2 regions of the Lysinibacillus sp. FSL W7-1291 genome follow, and region 1 is predicted to be linked to the other one. Evidence: riboswitches for the same ligand, from Rfam matches in the RefSeq annotation. Region 1 holds a riboswitch; the other holds the start of a gene.
The links. Region 1 has a riboswitch for cobalamin ahead of mmgD (citrate synthase). Riboswitches for the same ligand answer to the same signal wherever they lie in the genome.

Region 1 (10,125 bases):
GCGTATCCATTCCAACATTTTGGTTAGGTTTCCTACTGCTCTATCTATTTAGCTTAAAATTAGGGCTCTTTCCGACAAACGGAAAGGGTACACTCGCTCATTTAGTTTTACCAGCCTTCGCACTAGCATTGCCAACCATTGGTCTGTTCATCCAGTTTATTCGTTCCACTATCCAGGAAGAATTACAGCAACAATATGTTCAATATGCGCAGCTAAGAGGATTAAAAAATTCTGTAATCCTCATACGTCATGTGTTACGAAATGCTGCCATACCTTTGACTTCCTTATTAGGTATGACGCTCGGTAGTTTACTAGGTGGAGCTGTAATTGTGGAGCAAGTTTTTAGTTGGCCAGGACTCGGTAGGTATTTAATCGAATCCATTACGAACAGAGATTACCCCGTTGTACAATGCTATGTATTGATTATTGCTGTGATCTATGTGTTGACCAATCTATGCACAGATGTATTGCATCGTCTATTGGACCCTCATCTGATGATGAAGGACAGGAGAGATTGACATGAAGCGATTACGAAAAAGAAGAGATCCTATTCTAGGGTTATTTAGCTTATCCCTCCTTGTAATCATTGTCTTACTGGGATTGTTTGCACCCATTTTAATGCCACATGATCCGTTAGCTGTCGATATAACTAAGAAATTTTTAGCCCCTTCCTGGGATTACCCATTTGGTACAGATCACTTAGGAAGATGCGTCTTTTCTCGCATGCTTTTAGGTATTCGCTATTCATTAGGATCCGCACTCTTCATTCAAGTCGTTGCTATTGTTTTAGCTGTCCTACTTGGTGCCTTTGTAGCGTTGAAAAGAGGTATAATCGATGTGGTATTTATTCGAATATGTGATGTTTTATTAGCTTTTCCGACACTGGTACTTGCATTTGGACTTTTAGGTGTATTAGGCCCTAGCTTAAAAAATGTTTTAATAGCCCTTATTTTTACACAGCTTATTTATTACTCCAGAATGGTTCGAAGTTTATGTATTGGGATGAATGAAAAAGACTTTATTCAAGCTGCTAAGATTACTGGCACTACAGGCATTAAATTAATCATTCGCCATTATATCCCTAACATACTGCCAGCTATTGTCACGATTGTGGCGTTAGATATCGGGAAAGTCATTTTAGAAATCGCTGGCTTTTCCTTTATAGGTCTGGGCGTGCAGGCGCCGATTCCAGAATGGGGCATGATGGTAAATGAAGGGAAACAATATATCCGTCAGCATCCCGATTTAATGCTTTATCCTGGGCTTGCCATTGTCCTAGTGGTGTTATTGTTTAATCATTTAGCCAATTGTTTAAAGAAGTTTGATTCGTGAAAGGTGAAGTTATGGAGAAGGTTTTAGAAGTGAAAGATTTAAACGTCAAAATTGGGGAGAAAAATGTATTAACCACTATCAATCTGACAGCCTATAAAGGGCGTGTCTTAGGAATCATAGGAGAAAGTGGTAGTGGCAAGACCATGCTTTGCCATGCCATCATGCAAACATTACCATCTATCGCACAGGTGACACAAGGGGAAGTTCTTTATCAGCAGGAAAATTTAATGAATGTTTCGGCTACTCAATTAAGAGCATATCGTGGGCGGCATCTTTCGATGATTTTGCAAAATCCATCCGCTGCCTTCGATCGTATCCAAACGATTGAAAGCCATTTCAGAGAAACATTAAAGGCACACTTTAAGCTGACCAAAAAAGAAATGAGACAAATAGCTCTTGATGCCTTACATAAAGTGCATTTACCAAATCCAGAGCAGATTTTACATTATTATCCTTTTCAGTTGAGTGGTGGCATGCTACAGCGAGTGATGATTGCCTTATCATTGGCGCTACAAGCCTCCCTCTATATTGCTGATGAACCAACGACAGCTCTTGATACGATCAATCAAAAACAAGTATTAACACTATTTGATCGTATTCGCGTAGAAACAGAAGCTGCCATACTTCTTGTTACACATGATTTAGGTGTTATTGCTGAACTAGCTGACGATGTGGCTGTTATGTATCAAGGAAAAATCATTGAGCAAACGAATGTCTATGATTTCTTTGATGCACCTCAGCATGCCTATACAAAGAAACTATTACAAGCAAGAATGCTATTTTAGAGGTGAAAAAATGACGCTGCTAGACGTGAAAAATATTGATATGCATTACGCTCAAAGACCATTTCTATTCCAGCGTAAGCAGGAAGTTCCCGTATTACAGAAGGTGTCATTCTCACTTCAGGAGGGGGAATGTCTAGGAATAGTCGGTCAAAGTGGTTCAGGAAAAAGCACATTAGGTCGTATTATTTTAGGAATCGAACGACCAACAAACGGGGAGTTGCTCTTTCAAGGTGTCAATTTATACGAAGCACCAAGCAAGCATAAAAAAAGAATACGTAGAGATTTACAGGCAGTTTTTCAAAATAGCTATCATTCATTTAATCCGAAGCAGACGATTTTTGAAATACTCGAAGAACCGTTTCTGAATTTCGAGCATTTTAGCAAAACAGAGCGACAACATAAAGTAAGGGAATTACTAGACTGTGTAGAGTTAGAGAGGGCAATGGCTCAAAACTATCCTTCGCAGCTTAGTGGGGGGCAACAGCAACGAGTCAACATCGCTAGAGCTCTTGCGCTAAAGCCAAAATTAATTGTCTTAGATGAAGCGATTAGCAGTCTTGATATGATTTTACAAAAAAAGATTATACAATTACTACAAACACTTCAAAAAGAGCGACAGCTTGCTTACATTTTCATTTCGCATGATTTACAGGCAACACGTTTTATGTCAGACCGTATCCTTGTCATGCAGCATGGTCGGCTAGTGGAGGAGATTGGCAAGGATGGAGCATATGAGCATCCTGCTTCACAACAATTATATCATGCTATTTTGCCTTCACACCCGCGAGAAAGAAAACATAAAACGAAATGATCATAATATAGAAAACACGTATACAATGGGCATGGAGGTATGGGCTGGTAATGATAGAGGCCAGTTGGATTACCTCATTTGCTCCAAACATTAGTAAGAGTCATCTATTAAAGAAACGCCATTTTGCATTAGAATGGTGTTTTTCTTTTTATTAATAATATTAATCAGGTAATTAACTTTATTGATATTTTCATTTAATAAATTAATTTTATTATTTACTTTTTTAAATTATTTGGTATATAATCAATTTAACTTAAAGGAAGGAGTTCACTATGGCTTATCAAGTAATCACAAATTGTCCTGTCTGCAGTAAAACATTGAAAATTACGAAGTTACAGTGTTCTCATTGTCAAACGACGATTGAAAATGAGTTTGAATTGTCGAAGCTAGCATCCTTATCACAGGATCAGCTTCATTTTGTGGAAGTATTTTTAACATGTCGAGGGAATATTAAGGAAGTAGAAAAGGAACTGGGCATTTCGTACCCAACTGTGCGAGGCAAGCTAAATGACATTATCTCATCCCTTGGCTATGTCCAAAAGAAGAAAAATGAAGTAGACGAGAAAAAAATTGTAAGCATGTTGGAAAATGGCGAAATCACAACTGATGAGGCCATAAAACTCTTAAAAGACGAATAGGGAGGAATGCTACATGAAAGAGGAAATTACTAAAGTGTTAACCATGATTCAAGAGGGAAAAATTGATGCTGATAAAGGGTCAGAGCTGATTCAAGTGTTACAAGAGAAAGAGGAGTCAGGTAATAAATTTCTGGAAAAAACGAAGTATTTAGATAAAACGTTAAAGGTTCGTGTGGTGTCCACTGAAAATGATAATGTCACTGTGAATTTGCCTATAAAACTTGTCAAGGCTGTGTTAATGGCTGGACACAGTATCGCTGCGAGTATTCCGCAATCGGAAAAATACGTGAAAGATATCGATATCAATCTTCTTCTTGAAGCCATCGAAAATGAATTAGATGGACAAATTGTGGACATAAAATCGGCAAACGGAGATACCGTTTCAGTTTTCATTGAGTAGAGGCGACTTATGATGCATGTAAAAGTGAAAGCAAAAGACGTTCGTTTTACCGTTCCTGTTCCATATGCTGTGCTAACCATTGTTCTTTCCATTTTGACTTCAAAATGGATTCAGCAAAGTGTCAACAAATGGACAAAGGCATACTTCGACAGAAAAAAAATCGACTTTTCCTTTCCATTCATTGACAAAGAAATGCTCAAGCCTATTATCAAGGAACTACAAAATTATAAAGGGCTCGTGCTAGTAGATGTCAAGGCACAAGACGGTACAGAGGTTAAGGTTAGACTGTAATAACCTAATAGTTAAGATGGGAGCATGTTTTCATAAAAAGCATGCTCTTTGTTATTTAAAGAGAATTCTTTGCAAAAGAACTATCTAAATTCCACAATTTGTCCTCTAGATTGTCTAAGAGTGTTTTTGTTCTTTTCTCAAGATGATCTGGTAGCTCATTTTTACTGAAATAGGTAAGATTCAAACTCTCACCATCCCTCATCTCTAATACACCACTGACATTTTTCGCACTATAAAGATGAATAACTGTATAGATTTCATCCCCATTTGGATATTGAAAATAATAATTTGGCCCTGAAAAAACACCAATCAAGTCCAATTCATTCGCTACCAGTCCTGTTTCTTCATGAAGTTCACGGGTAGCAGTTTCATTCAGTTCCATTGAGCCACCAGGTAATCCCCAATCCAACGTATCTGAACGATGTTGAAAGAGAATTTTCTTGTCATCGTTGACTACAAGAATTGTCGCCCCGATACTGATAATCGGTCTACTACCGATGTGTTTCCTTAATTCTGAAATATAGCCCATATGTGCTCCTCCTCTATATTATAAAAAAACTATTCGCCTTTCTTATTATAAAGACCTCTATTTTACTTATAACCCTTGAAAATGGAGTTATGGGTATAGATGAACAATCTTTTTTTGTACAAAATAATGCTCAAAAATGCAGAATAGTCAATCAAAAATGAAAAATAGCTTTTTATAATCAGTCTTTTCTGAATTTTACCTATATTGATTGTTTTGAAAACTCTATGTTAAGGTAAATAGACAAATTGAATATGCTAAATTTTGGTGGTTCAAATGGGGTTCATTCCATTTGATTAAAAGGGAAGTTGGTGAGAGTCCAACACTGTCCCGCAACTGTATTTAGGAGCTCGATAACAAGGCCACTGTTTTGTTTGTCAAAATGGGAAGGTGTTATTGAAGTGTTGATTATAAGTCAGGAGACCTGCCACAAAATAAGCATCAATTGACCTACGAGGATAGGGAGGTGTTAGCTACTGCATGATTTTTGTGAATTCCTGTAAATTCACTGTTATTTGGTCTGTCATGCTTTTGTAGATTAACAACTTCTAAAAAGGGGTAGAAGTTGTTTTTTTGTTGTTCTTTCGTGTTGGAATGGTAACGCTTACAAGAATAATTAAACAAAGGGGCTGTCATTGAATGGAGTTAACTTATTCACCAGGTCTTGATGGGGTCATTGCTGCTGAAACAAAATTATCTTTTTTAGACACTGTAGGAAGTCAAATTGTTATTCGAGGCTACGACTTGATTGAATTATCACAAAGATATTCGTATTTAGACATTGTCTACCTACTACTGCATGGCGAAATTTCTACTGCCGAGCAACAGGCTGACTTACAGGACAAATTAAAAGCACATTATCAGGTTCCACAAGAGATATTCCAAATCTTCAAGCTCTTGCCTAATGAAACACATGCGATGGATGGACTGAGAACTGGAATTTCTGTTTTAGCAGGCTTTGATCAGCACATCAATGATCGTTCTACTGAAATGAACTTGACGCGAGCTTATAGACTTTTAGGCGGTATGCCTAACATCGTAGCCAATAGCTATCGTGTCTTAAACGGACAAGATGTTGTGGAGCCAGATAGTCAGCTTTCCTATAGCGCCAATTTTTATTACATGATTACTGGTAGAAAACCAACGGCGTTAGAAGAAGAAATTTTTGATCAGTCTCTCGTTTTATATAGTGAGCATGAGATGCCAAATTCGACGTTTACAGCTCGTGTTATTGCCTCTACACAATCTGATTTGTACGGTGCTTTAACTGGAGCTGTCGCATCATTGAAAGGAAATTTACATGGAGGGGCCAACGAGGCAGTCATGTACATGCTTCTAGAAGCCAAAACAGTAGCAGGCTTTGAAGCCTTGCTGAAAAATAAACTGCAAAATAAAGAAAAAATTATGGGCTTTGGTCACCGTGTTTATATGAAAAAGATGGACCCAAGAGCACAGATTATGAAAGAGGCTTTGCATAAATTATGTTTGGCACAAGGGGATGATCGCTTATATCACATGTGTGAAGCTGGTGAGAAGGTGATGGCACAAGAAAAGAGCTTGTACCCAAATTTAGATTATTATGCAGCACCAGTATACTACATGCTTGGCTTGCCAATTGAAATCTATACACCTATCTTTTTTGGCTCACGAACGATTGGCTTATGTGCTCACGTCATTGAGCAGCATGACAATAACCGATTATTTAGACCTCGTGTCCATTATATTGGCGAGCGTCATAACCTTGAAGAATTGTCGGTATAATCAAGTTTTAACAACTCGCCATAGAGCTGATGGGCATTCTGACCAATGCCTATCAGCATACTAGTATATCAAATTCATGCCTTGAAAGGAAGATATAGATGATTAAAACAAATGACATATCTAAGACAGATCAATTACTTACAGATATTGCGGATTACGTAGTCAATACAACTATTACAAGTGAAGAAGCATACGAAACGGCACGCTATGTATTATTAGATACATTAGGGTGTGGCATTTTGGCCTTACAATATCCTGAATGCACGAAACTTCTTGGCCCAGTAGTACCAGGCACAGTCGTTCCCAATGGTACACGAGTTCCAGGCACTTCCTATGTTCTTGATCCTGTAAAAGGTGCCTTTAATATCGGTTGTATGATTCGTTGGCTGGATTACAACGACACTTGGCTTGCGGCTGAATGGGGACACCCTTCTGATAATTTAGGGGGCATATTAGCTGTGGCTGATTATTTGAGTCGCGTGCGTGTTGCTGAAGGGAAAGAGCCACTTAAAATGAAAGACGTATTAGAAATGATGATACAGGCCCATGAAATACAAGGTATTCTCGCATTAGAAAATAGCTTAAATCGTGTTGGGTTAGACCATGTACTGTTTGTCAAAATTGCGACAACAGCTGTTGTGACAAAGGCATTAGGTGGCACTCATCAGGAAATTGTCAACGCCTTATCAAATGCTTGGATTGATAATTCGAGCCTACGAACATATCGCCATGCACCGAATACGGGTTCTAGAAAATCATGGGCTGCTGGTGATGCAACAAGCAGGGCAGTACACTTAGCCATGATGGCTGTGAAAGGCGAAATGGGCTATGCAACGGCCTTATCTGCACCTGGCTGGGGCTTCCAAGATGTTCTCTTTAATAAGCAAGAATTAAAGCTTGCTAGACCACTAGCATCTTATGTGATGGAAAATGTTCTATTTAAAGTTTCTTATCCAGCTGAATTCCATGCACAAACAGCTGCCGAATGTGCCGTTCATTTACACAATGAAGTGAAAAATCGTTTACAGGACATTGAACGCATTCAAATTACGACCCATGAATCCGCTATACGAATTATCGATAAGGAAGGACCTCTTAATAACCCAGCTGATCGTGATCACTGTCTTCAATACATTACAGCAATAGGGCTTATCTATGGTGATATTACAGCAGACCACTATGAAGATGAAGTGGCTGCAGATCCACGTATCGATAATTTAAGAAATAAAATGGTGGTTGTGGAAAAACCCCAATATACAATTGATTACCTAGATCCTGAGAAACGTTCGATTGCCAATGCTGTTCAAGTTTATTACAAAGATGGCACATCATCTGAGCTTATTGAATGTGAATATCCTTTAGGACACCGTTTCCGTCGTGAGGAAGCATTCCCTCAAATCATCGATAAGTTCCAGCAAAACATTAGCACCCATTATTCTCAAAAACAACACAGCAAGATTAATGAAGTTTGTGCTGATCAAGCACTTCTTGAAAATAGTGCTGTTCATGAATTCGTTAATTTATTTGTTTAACTTCTTTCAGGAAATTAAAGCCTCTGGCGAATGTCACGAATCGGGAAGGAGTTAATAAAGGATGTTAGCCTAAAATCCTCCCATCCTTGAGATAACGGCTAACTGACCTGCATCACAGCCGCTTTCGGACGTAAATATGCCGAGGCATCATTGATTATTAGGAGGTTTTTATAGATGGCGTGGATTGTAAATGAAGCAATAGCACAAAAACAATTGGCTGAACAATTTCGAACACTCATTACTCGTTCAACGATTTTACAAATCCCAGGAGCTCATGATGCAATGGCTGGCTTAATGGCTAAAAAAGTTGGCTTTGAGGCATTATATCTTTCTGGCGCTGCCTACACTGCCAGTAGAGGCTTACCTGATTTAGGCATGATTTATTCAAATGAAGTTGCACAGCGTGCGAGCGAAATTATTCGTGCGACTAATTTACCGTTGCTAGTGGATATCGATACTGGCTTTGGTGGTGTCTTAAATGTTGCCCGCACAGCTCGTGAAATGGTAGAGGCTGGAGTAGCTGCTGTACAGCTAGAGGATCAAAATCTTCCCAAAAAATGTGGTCATTTGAATGGGAAAACACTCGTTGCTCAAGAGGAAATGATACAAAAAATAAAAATGATTAAACAAATAGCTCCTACGTTAGTAATTGTTGCCCGCACGGATGCAAGGTCTGTAGAAGGTTTAGAGCAGGCTATTTTAAGAGCTAAAGCTTATGTAGCAGCTGGGGCAGATGCCATTTTTCCAGAGGCTCTCCAAACAGAAAAAGAATTTAAACATTTTGCCAGTGAGCTAGATGCTCCGTTATTAGCCAATATGACTGAATTTGGACAAACACCGTATTATACAGCTAAGGAATTTGAAAAGATGGGCTATTCGATGGTTATATATCCCGTTACATCGATGAGAGTAGCAGCCAAAGCCTATGAGCAAGTGTTTGGCTTAATAAAAAAGACAGGGACTCAAAAAGAAGCTATTGAGGATATGCAAACAAGAAGTGAATTATATGAAACCATTTCCTATTACAAATTTGAAGATTTAGATAGTGAACTGGCGAAAACCATCTTACCTAAAGAGGAAATAAAGTAGGAGAAAAGTTTACTTTTCTCCTCTTTCTTTCAAGGAGGACTAGCATGGATACATTAGAAAACAAAATGACCATTTTTACACCTGAGGACTTTCAGGAGGAGGAAGGGCTCATAGCAAAAACCGCAGAGCTGTTCATCAAACAAGATGTCGCTACTAATATGGCAGCTATTGAGCAGCATCAATATGACATCACTCGTCGGTTATTTCAAAAAGCTGGTGATCTTGGTTTACTAGCCATCGAAATACCCGAGGCCTATGGAGGGCTAGAACTTAATAAAAAAATTTCCGGGTTAGTTGCAGAAAGGATGGGCTATGGCAGCTCATTCAGTGTATCTTACAATATTCACGCAGGAGTCGGCACATTGCCCTATGTCTATTTTGGCGATGCGTCCCAAAAGCTGAAATACCTACCAAAGCTAGCTTCAGGTGAATGGATTGGCGCTTACGCTCTGACGGAGCCAGACGCAGGCTCAGATGCACTACATCCCAAAACAAATGCCATTTTAAACGAGGACGGCTCTGCATGGGTAATAAATGGTGAAAAGCAATGGATTACCAATGCACAGCTAGCAAATCTCTTTGTTGTTTTTGCGAAAACGAGTGAAGGCATGACTGCATTCATTGTAGAACGTACATTTAGCGGTGTATCTATTGGACAAGAAGAGGAGAAAATGGGCATTAAAGGCTCCTCGACTGCTACGCTTATTTTACAGGATGTTGTCGTGCCGAGGGAAAATGTTCTTGGCGAGGTTGGAAAAGGCCATAAAGTAGCGATGAATATATTGAACATGGCACGCTTAAAGCTAGCTTTCTCCAACATCGGCACTTCCAAACAGGCACTTCAGTTAGCTGTAACGTATGGTAGGGAACGGAAGCAATTTCACCAGCCAATCGTTCATTTTACCATGATACAGGAAAAACTTGCGGATATGGCAACCTCCATCTATGGGGCGGAAAGTG
Region 2 (10,125 bases), 1.1 Mb from region 1:
AGCACAGTGGTCGCTATTTAACATTTGCTAAAACACTCAATACGGCAGGCTATGTAGTGACGATGCACGATCATCGTGGTCACGGTGAAACGGCAGCCTATAATGGCACGTTAGGTTTTTTTGCTGAAAAGAACGGCTTTGAGCGTGTGGTAAAAGATGCCCATGAAGTGGTCACGCAATTACATGCGCCTTACGCAAATGTACCATTCATTATTTTTGGTCATAGTATGGGGTCATTCATTACTAGACGATATATTCAACTGTATGGTGAACAAGTAGACAATGTTATTCTCTGTGGTACGGGAAATGTGACAGCCCTGCATGCTGTTGGAAATATCGTAGCCAAGGTATTAGCTAAGGGGCTAGGGAAAGAAACTGAAAGTAAGTTGCTAAATCAATTGAGTTTTGGTAGCTTTAATAAACAGTTTCCAAATCCAAAGACGGCCTATGACTGGCTATGTTCTGTCCAACAAGAGGTGCAGAAGTATATAGATGACCCATATTGTGGCTTTATTCCAACCAATCAATTTTTTGTCGATTTAACAACAGGCTTTGCAACACTTAATCGTAAAAAAGAATTAGCAAAAATGAGAAAAAATCTTCCTATTCTCTTGATAAGCGGAAGTAAAGACCCGGTTGGCGAACAGGGGCTGGGCGTTTACACAGTTGCTGAACAATTGGCAACAGTAGGAGTAAAAGATGTAACGGTTTATTTATTTGAGGACAAACGGCATGAAATTTTAAATGAAGACAATCAAGAAGCGGTCTTTCAAGTATTATTACGGTGGTTAGAAAAATATGATAGAAACTAAATTACAGCAGGCAGAGGTCGTAGCGATTGTAGGACCAACTGCCTCTGGTAAAACAGCTTTAAGCATTGAACTGGCGAAAAAATATAACGGTGAAGTCATTAATGGCGACTCCATGCAAATTTATAAAGGACTCGATATTGGGACTGCTAAAATTAAGGAAGAAGAGATGGAGGGCGTACCACACCATCTACTCAGTTTTTTAGAGCCGACAGAATCTTTTTCAGTAGCGGATTATCAAAAATTAGTCCGAGCAAAAATTGCAGAAATCCAATCTCGACAAAAATTACCCATTATAGTAGGTGGCTCAGGCTTATATGTACAAGCGGTCCTCTATGATTTCCAATTTACTGATGAGAAAGTTGATGAGGAAGCACGAAAAGCCTACTATGATGAATTAGCAAAGCTTGGCCCTGAGGCAATGCATGATAAATTAAAACAACTAGACCCTCAAACAGCGGAGACGATTCATCCAAACAATACGCGTCGTGTCATTCGTGCATTAGAAATGCTGGAATTAAGCGGTGTATCCAAAGCAGCTGAAGCACAAAACCGAGGGGAAGTACCTCTCTATAAGCATGTCATTTTGGGGTTAGGTCAAAATATGACCCGTGAAGTGCTTTATGACCGCATTAACCGTCGTGTTGATTTAATGATGGACAATGGCCTTTTAGAAGAAGTCAAAGGTTTATGGCAGCAAAATATTCGAAATGTGCAGTCCATACAAGCAATTGGCTATAAGGAATTGTATGATTATTTGGATGACAAATGTACCCTCGAAGAAGCTATTGATAGCTTAAAACAAAATTCACGCCGCTATGCAAAAAGACAACTTACCTATTTTCGCAATAAAATGGATGTCCATTTTATTACGACGGATGAACAATTATAATAATTAAGAAAAATTTCTAAAAATTACTAATTGATAAATTGGTAGAACATGCTACTATAGGAGTGAAGAGGTAGAAAGTTAGTGGGGAGGCTATTTGATGAAATCAATCAACTTGCAAGATACGTTCTTGAACCAACTACGTAAAAACAGTGTTTTTGTAACTGTATTTCTGTTAAATGGATTTCAGTTAAAAGGGACTGTGAAATCATATGACAATTTTACAGTTTTATTAATGGATGCTGAAAATAAGCAGCACCTAATCTACAAGCACGCCATTTCTACATTCGTTCCAGCAAAACAAATAGAGTTTTTAGAGACAGAAGGATAAAAAATTGTTAAACAGCTTGTGTTCACCACACTGGCTGTTTTTTTTGTTACAAGCTATAATGTAAGTGGAATTTGAAATTTTGGAGGAAAAAAGTTCATGAAATCAATGGAAACAACACAATTACTAGAACGATTAGATGCAAATGAGGACCTATATATTATTGATGTACGTGAAGAGGATGAAGTAGCACACGGCATGATTCCTGGTGCCAAGCACATTGCCCTTGGGACAATCCCGGAACGTTTAGAGGAATTAGACGTAGAAAAGCCATATATTGTTGTTTGTAAGGCTGGTGCTCGTTCTGCTAATGCATGTGCTTATTTAGAAGCGCAAGGATTTGATGTAACAAATCTTGAAGGCGGCATGCTAGCTTACGATGGAGAATTAGAATTTAAATAAATGACATAATGAAAAATAAAACCATCCATAGCATTTTTGTGACAGGTGAAAATGGATTTCCGTTGCAGGCTACTTGCTTTCCTGGTAGCGAGCGCCGAGCCGCTTCCTCTGCTACCGCTCCGTTTAGAGGCTCGCCTGTCTCACTATCCCACGGGAGTCAAGTAGCCTTCCATTCCAATGCATAAAAATGGTACCTTTTTAGCAAAGGTGTTCACTACTCTTTATGGAGGGGTGTTGTTACTTACCACTTCTTCACATTGAAAATAAAGGGCTATCCTTTCTCTCATCAGACAAATAATGGGCTATTTTGTTCACTACGGTTCGTATGAAAGAGAAGGAAAAGCCACTTTTACATATGGTTGATTGGAGTGGAGCCTGTGTCACTCCTAGGGGATTTAGCGTCACAGAGGGGACCTTGGAGCGAACGCAGTGAGTGAAGCGGCTCATCATCGGACGCCCCCTGAAAGGACGCTGGAACGGAAATCAACCTCTCGCTTTTCAAAGTGGCTGTTTCTATCATTGACATCACCTTTTTTATATACTTATTTTCGGAGTGTGTTCATGATGAGGCTGAAATTTTTTTCAAAGTTAATATACGGATTCACATTTTTTTGCCCACGAACCTTTAAAGCATAACTGGAAAAATTTAAACCAGCACCATATATTTGTAAAGCACCATTCGCAAGATCCCCCTTTTGAAGAAGTTCAAGACCATCTTTTAAGAAATTTTCACTCTCATCGAAGTGACATTCCGTCATGTATTTATCCCCGCTATAATATAACTTCAAATTTTCGATGATTATATTCGCTGTTTCGTTACTTATACTAGCATCGACATTCATTAATAACTGATTGATTGGTTTCACTAACTGAGCGTAGTGACTATCATAATTTTCACAAGTCTCCGCAATGGCATTTCTCAATTCTCTTGCATTCATCCTAACTCCTCCTCAAAGAAAATTTATGACCTACCTTACATTGTACATACTCATAATAGTATGAAGGGATTAGTGATCCCTTTCTTTATAAAACTTACTCTTTAATTTTCAGAAATATGTTACAATTAAGTAGGTGAAGGAGGGATTTTGTATGTTTCGTTCAATAGCACCCCCAACAATGTCTTTACAGTAGAATCTACTGTTTAGGCATACAATAACAGTTTGCTCATTTTCAATAGATTCTACTGTATAGGTTAATACTTTATACGTAGAAAGTAGGAATTTGTAATGAGCGGAAAATTAGCATTTGTATTATCCATGATTATTTTTGGAGCAGTTGGTGTTTTTGCCAAGTATATTCCGTTAACTTCAAGTGAAATTGCTTTTTGGATGAGTTTAATAGGTGCTTGTTTTTTAGTAGTGATTTTTATTTATAAAAAGGGGAATTTTTCGAAATTAGAGATTATAAAAAATAAGTGGAAATTAATACTTTCTAGTATCGCCTTGTGTGGGAACTGGATTTTTTTATTTCAGGCTTATAAAGCAACAACGATTGCCAATGCTGCATTGAGTTATTATTTTGCACCAGTACTCGTTATCTGCTTATCTCCAATTATTTTAAAAGAGAAGCTAGTTGGCAGAAAAATAATGTATGTCTGTGTGGCTCTTATCGGACTATATTTGATTGTCCAAAGTCAAGGCACTGGGGACAGTGAGCATTTTATAGGCATTGTCTACGGTCTTATCGCGGCATGCTTTTACACAGCGCTAACATTGACAAATAAATTTATATGCGGCTTAAAGGAACCAGAAAATACAATGATTCAACTTTCTTTAGCAGCATTTTTCCTTAGCTTCTATCTACTTGGAACTACAGGATTTCAGGTCATGAAAATCAGTTTTGAGTCAGTCCTATTCTTAATTACATTAGGCATTGTCCATGCAGGGGTTGGATTTTTATTGTTCTTTTTAGGCATGTCACAGTTAAAAGGACAAAGTATAGCCATTCTTAGCTATATTGATCCACTGACATCATTAGTAATTTCCACGATGATTATAGGTGAAAAAATGACGCTTCTACAAATAATAGGAGCGGTCCTATTATTAGGCTCAACATTGCTAAGCGAAATAGAAAAAGAATAGGTAACCGAAGAAATGGTACAAGGCGAGTATTCTAATATTGACAGAAAAAATACGCTGTCGTAGATTATAAATAGTTTAATAAAAGCATTAGGTGCCCAATAGGGAGAATAGGGAATAAAGTGAAAAACTTTAGCGGACCCGCCACTGTATAAGGGAGTGTCATCGTAAATGCCACTAGCGAATCGCTGGGAAGGCACGATGATATGTTGAGCTTGAGCCAGGAGACCTGCCTACTTGCTTCGGAAGTATATAGATGATGGAAAAGTCTGTAGTTTATTTGTCATGACAATAAACTACAGACTTTTTATTTTGTCTTCATGTAGAACGAGAGGAGAAACAATAATGCAATTATTACAAGACACGATTCAAAATATCCAAGAGGCTGATATGAATAGTATGGACCAAGCTAGAAAGCGAATTGATGCGCTTTGTAAGCCCCCAGGTAGCTTGGGGAAACTAGAATCACTTGCCGTACAGCTTTCAGGCATAACAGGACAATTATATCCAATGGTCGATAAAAAAGTGATGATTGTCTGTGCAGCAGATCATGGCGTTTGTGAGGAAGGCATAACAACGAATCCACAAGATGTTACGGTCTTTCAAACATTAAATTTTCCTAAGGGAGGTACAGGCGTTTGTGCGATTGCGGGCATTACCAATGCAAAGGTAGTAACAGTAGATGTTGGGGTAAAAGAAGATATTCCGCTTGATGCAGGTGTTATCATTCATAAAATTAAACATGGCACAGATAACATGGCACAGGGCCCTGCTATGTCAAGAGAAGAGGCTATTCAATCCATTGAAGTGGGGATTCATGTGGCAACAGATGAAATCACAAAAGGAGCCAACCTACTTGGAACAGGTGAAATGGGCATTGGTAATACAACGCCGAGCACTGCCATATTAGCTGCTTTGACTGGCTATGACCCTATTGAAATAACAGGGTTTGGCGCAGGAGTTGGTCAAGGAGGGATTGCTCATAAAGCAGCAGTAATTGAAAAAGCAATTACTCTCAACAACCCCAATCCTAACGATATCATTGATGTTCTAGCTAAAGTTGGAGGGCTAGAGATAGGGGCTATGGCTGGTATCATGCTGGCTGCCGCAAGTCACCGAAAACCTGTTATTATTGATGGTTTTATTTCGACTATTGCTGCGCTTATTGCTTATCAAATTGAACCGAAAGTAAAAGACTTTATCATACCTTCCCATGCTTCAGAGGAACCAGGGGCTAAAATTGCCGCATCATTACTTGGTGTAGAGCCAATGCTGCATATGAACATGCGATTAGGCGAAGGCTCTGGTGCTGCTCTAGCCTTTCCTCTTTTAGATGCCGCTTGTTCTATGATGAAAAATATGGTGACATTAGAAGAAGCCATGAATCTTTTGGCTAAATAGTTACTGAATAACAAATAAGCGCAAATAGTTAATGAACTCTTTGCGCTTATTCATTTTTTTATCAATTACAGTATCTATGCCCGATTCAACTTACGCAAAGGCAAACGCCACTTCATCATATAGGAAAGAATGCGTAATGCTGTAATCACTGCAAATAATACATAAAGGAAAATGTCTCCAGTCAAAACTTCAAATCCGATAACAAGCCCTGCGAGAGCAGCCCAAACACCATAGACTTCATCACGGAGAACTAGCGGCTTCCGTCTAGCTAATAAATCTCGCACAATACCACCACCTGAACCTGTTAAAACAGCAGCTACAACGACTGCGCTAATTGGCATATCTAGCTTCACTGCATAGAGTGCACCTTGAATAGCGAATGCGGATAAGCCAATGGCATCTGTGAAGTTGCCCCAACGATGCCAATGCTGAATCAGATGATGCGGGAAGATAAAAAATATCGTAATCGCAGCTAGTGCAATTTGAAACATCATATCCTGTCCCCATAAGGTTGTGACAGGCAGTCCGATGAGTAAATTTCGAATAGCTCCTCCACCAAAAGCAGTGACAATACCGAGTATATATACACCGAATAAATCGTATTCTTCTTCCATGGCAATGATTGCCCCAGAAATAGCAAAGGCAATTGTTCCAATAATACTAAAAACCTCCCAAGCCATCCCTTTCACCCCTTCTATCAATAAATGAACTTCTTTTTTAAAAGTTAAAAGACTTTTTTTGACGTAACAGAATCTATGAATTTAATAGCCAAAATCAGTCATTACATACGCTTCTTGAAGTAAGTCCGCACATTAGCTTAGCGTAAAATTCGCTTAGAAACAATAGGCAAGTTTTGCAGGGGTTCATACAAATTGATAAGATGTTATTGAAATAAAGAAAAACATTCGTCAAAAGCGTTGATATACCAGTAGTTATTTAGGGAATTCTAGAATGAGTGAAGTCAATTTAGAGAGTCGATAGATCTTACTGATTGAAATGCGGGACAATTGTGAAATGGAGAAGAAAAGAATGACGTTTACATCTAATTTATCAGCACAAACGCTATCCTTAGCGTCAAAAATAGAGGAGCAAGTTCGACCCTATCATGCAAAGGTAGAAGAAATGGCGTTTTATAATCAACAGAAGGTGCTAGCAGCATTTCGCAAGCATCAAGTAAGTGACTATCATTTACATCCATCCAATGGCTATGGCTATGACGATGAGGGACGCGATAATTTAGAGCGTGTTTATGCGGAAGTTTTTGGGGCGGAGGCTGCCATTGTACGACCACAAATTATTTCAGGAACACATGCAATCACGCTTAGTCTATTCGGTGTCCTTCGTCCTGGTGATGAGCTGCTTTATATTTCTGGTCAGCCATATGACACATTGCAATCCATTGTCGATGGTGGTAACAAAGATACCGGTTCACTGAAAGATTATAAAATAGGCTATCGACATGTGGATTTAGTGGAAAATAAAGCAATTGATTGGGTAGGTGTAGAAGCAGCCATTACTACGCAAACAAAAATGATTGCCATTCAACGTTCGAAAGGCTATGCGACACGTCCATCCTTTACGATTGCAGAAATTGCTGATATGTGCGCAAAGGTGCGCAAATTAGCCCCACATGCCGTTATTTTTGTAGATAACTGCTATGGTGAGTTCGTAGAGGCGAAGGAACCAACAGAGGTTGGTGCTGATTTAATGGCAGGCTCACTCATTAAAAACCCTGGTGGAGGATTGGCGAAAATTGGTGGCTATATTGCTGGCCGTGCAGATTTAGTAGAGAAATGTGCGTATCGTATGACATCTCCAGGTATTGGGGCAGAGGCAGGGGCAACATTAAATACATTAGGAGATTTTTATCAAGGATTTTTCCTAGCCCCACATGTCGTATCACAAGCCTTAAAAGGTGCGATCTTTACAGCAGCTATGCTGGAGGAAATCGGAATGAGCACTTCTCCAAGCTATGATGCAAATCGTACGGATTTAATCCAATCCGTTTCCTTCCAAACTGCACAGCAGATGATTGCCTTCTGTCGTGAAATACAAGCCAATTCTCCAATAAATGCCCATTATGCTCCAGAACCAGCTTATATGCCTGGTTATGAAGATGATGTCATTATGGCTGCGGGAACATTTATTCAAGGCTCCAGCATTGAGCTGACAGCAGATGGTCCAATCCGTCCACCATATACAGCCTTTATCCAGGGTGGACTAACATATGAACATGTTAAATTTGCTATTTGTAGTGCTGTTCAAGCCATTCAAAAAAAGTAATATGAAAATAAATAAACCTTAAATTTGAATAGTTTTTTACAATTTTCTATCGGATTGAAAAAAATAACGCCTTACATGTTAGGAAACCTCACATGGTTGGTTGACAGTGAAAAAATTTCGTTATATGATAAGCGGGTATTGGAGGAGGACTTAAATGAGTCGTGAAATTAGACGAACTATGCCGTTATTATCAATGAGTATTGTGATGCAATTAACTGAACTCTCGGCACGACAAATTCGTTATTATGAAGAACACCATTTAATTGAGCCGCACCGAACAGAAGGCAATCGTCGAATGTTTTCATTAAATGACGTCGACACATTGCTTGAAATTAAAGACTACTTAGAGCAGGGTATGAATATGGCGAAGATTAAAAAATTATTTGCTAAAAAGAAAGATCCTGTTGCTACAGATGAACAAGATTTAAGTGATTCAGAATTACGCCAAATCATGCGCGAAGAAATGCGTCAAGCTCAGCGCATGCAAAAATCATCCATCCGACGAGGGGATTTATCTCGATTCTATTAATAAATAGGGTAGGGTAAACATAAAAGCTAGACAAATTATAGGAGTGTGGAAAACTGTGGGTAAATACACAAAAGAGGACATTAAACGTCTCATCGAAGAAAAAAACGTAAGCTTTATTCGTTTACAATTTACAGATATTCTTGGCACAATCAAAAATGTTGAGATTCCTGTAAGTCAATTAGACAAAGCATTAGAAAACAAAATGATGTTTGATGGCTCATCTATTGAAGGTTTCGTTCGAATCGAAGAATCTGATATGTATTTATATCCTGATCTTGATACTTTCGTAGTATTCCCTTGGACTTCTGAAAAAGGGAAAGTGGCACGTCTCATTTGTGACGTATACACTGCGAAAGGCGAACCATTTGCTGGTGACCCACGTAACAACCTAAAACGTATTCTTAAAAAAATGGAAGATATGGGCTTCTCAAGCTTCAATTTAGGGCCTGAGCCAGAATTCTTCTTATTCAAATTAGATGCAAAAGGCGAACCAACGTTAGAAGTAAATGACCATGGTGGTTACTTCGACTTAGCTCCAACAGATCTTGGTGAAAACTGCCGCCGTGATATCGTATTAGAGCTAGAAGAAATGGGCTTTGAAATTGAAGCATCTCACCATGAAGTAGCTCCAGGACAACACGAAATTGACTTTAAATATGCCGATGCTGTTACAGCTTGTGATAACATTCAAACTTTCAAATTAGTTGTTAAAACAATTGCACGTAAACATGGCTTGCACGCTACATTTATGCCAAAACCATTATTTGGTGAAGCAGGCTCTGGTATGCACTTTAACGTGTCACTATTTAAAGGTAAAGAAAATGCATTCTATGATGAAGCTACAGAATTAGGTCTTTCTGAAACAGCTATGCAATTCATGGCGGGTGTTCTTGCACATGTACAAGGTTTCACAGCTGTAACAAATCCAACAGTAAACTCTTATAAACGTCTAGTACCTGGTTATGAAGCACCATGTTATGTAGCATGGTCTGCGCAAAACCGTTCACCACTAATTCGTATCCCATCAGCACGTGGACTTTCAACTCGTGTAGAAGTACGTTCTGTGGACCCTTCAGCAAACCCATATTTAGCAATGGCTGTTATTTTAGAGGCAGGTCTTGAAGGTATTCGTCAAAACTTAACGCCACCAGCAGCTATTAATCGCAATATCTATGTGATGTCGGAAGAAGAGCGTCAAGCTAATGGTATTGAAAACTTACCAGCAGCACTTGATGATGCTTTAACATTACTTGCTAAAGATAAAGTAGCGCAAGCAGCTTTAGGTGAGCATATTTACGCAAACTTTAAAGAAGCAAAAGAAATCGAGTTCGATATGTACCGTACAACCGTTCATCAATGGGAACGCGATCAATATTTAAAAATGTACTAAGAATTAATAAAAATAA

Region 2: another riboswitch for cobalamin. It lies ahead of cobT (nicotinate-nucleotide--dimethylbenzimidazole phosphoribosyltransferase); the one in region 1 lies ahead of mmgD (citrate synthase).

What each region holds. Positions count from the first base shown of each region.
Region 1 covers NZ_CP151994.1:2,288,482-2,298,606, forward strand. The annotation lists gene nikB (nickel ABC transporter permease) at 1-518, shown strand, start outside; gene NST76_RS11160 (ABC transporter permease subunit) at 520-1,332, shown strand; gene NST76_RS11165 (ABC transporter ATP-binding protein) at 1,329-2,117, shown strand; gene NST76_RS11170 (dipeptide/oligopeptide/nickel ABC transporter ATP-binding protein) at 2,128-2,928, shown strand; gene NST76_RS11175 (DUF2089 domain-containing protein) at 3,201-3,566, shown strand; gene NST76_RS11180 (hypothetical protein) at 3,580-3,966, shown strand; gene NST76_RS11185 (hypothetical protein) at 3,976-4,257, shown strand; gene NST76_RS11190 (NUDIX hydrolase) at 4,313-4,786, opposite strand; cobalamin riboswitch at 5,035-5,230, shown strand; gene mmgD (citrate synthase) at 5,423-6,544, shown strand; gene prpD (2-methylcitrate dehydratase) at 6,643-8,076, shown strand; gene prpB (methylisocitrate lyase) at 8,251-9,165, shown strand; gene NST76_RS11210 (acyl-CoA dehydrogenase family protein) at 9,210-10,125, shown strand, end outside.
Region 2 covers NZ_CP151994.1:1,189,242-1,199,366, forward strand. The annotation lists gene NST76_RS05530 (alpha/beta hydrolase) at 1-812, shown strand, start outside; gene miaA (tRNA (adenosine(37)-N6)-dimethylallyltransferase MiaA) at 799-1,701, shown strand; gene hfq (RNA chaperone Hfq) at 1,799-2,029, shown strand; gene NST76_RS05545 (rhodanese-like domain-containing protein) at 2,126-2,428, shown strand; gene NST76_RS05550 (hypothetical protein) at 2,971-3,366, opposite strand; gene NST76_RS05555 (DMT family transporter) at 3,655-4,509, shown strand; cobalamin riboswitch at 4,582-4,758, shown strand; gene cobT (nicotinate-nucleotide--dimethylbenzimidazole phosphoribosyltransferase) at 4,852-5,907, shown strand; gene NST76_RS05565 (trimeric intracellular cation channel family protein) at 5,982-6,587, opposite strand; gene NST76_RS05570 (methionine gamma-lyase family protein) at 6,937-8,190, shown strand; gene NST76_RS05575 (MerR family transcriptional regulator) at 8,345-8,719, shown strand; gene glnA (type I glutamate--ammonia ligase) at 8,775-10,109, shown strand.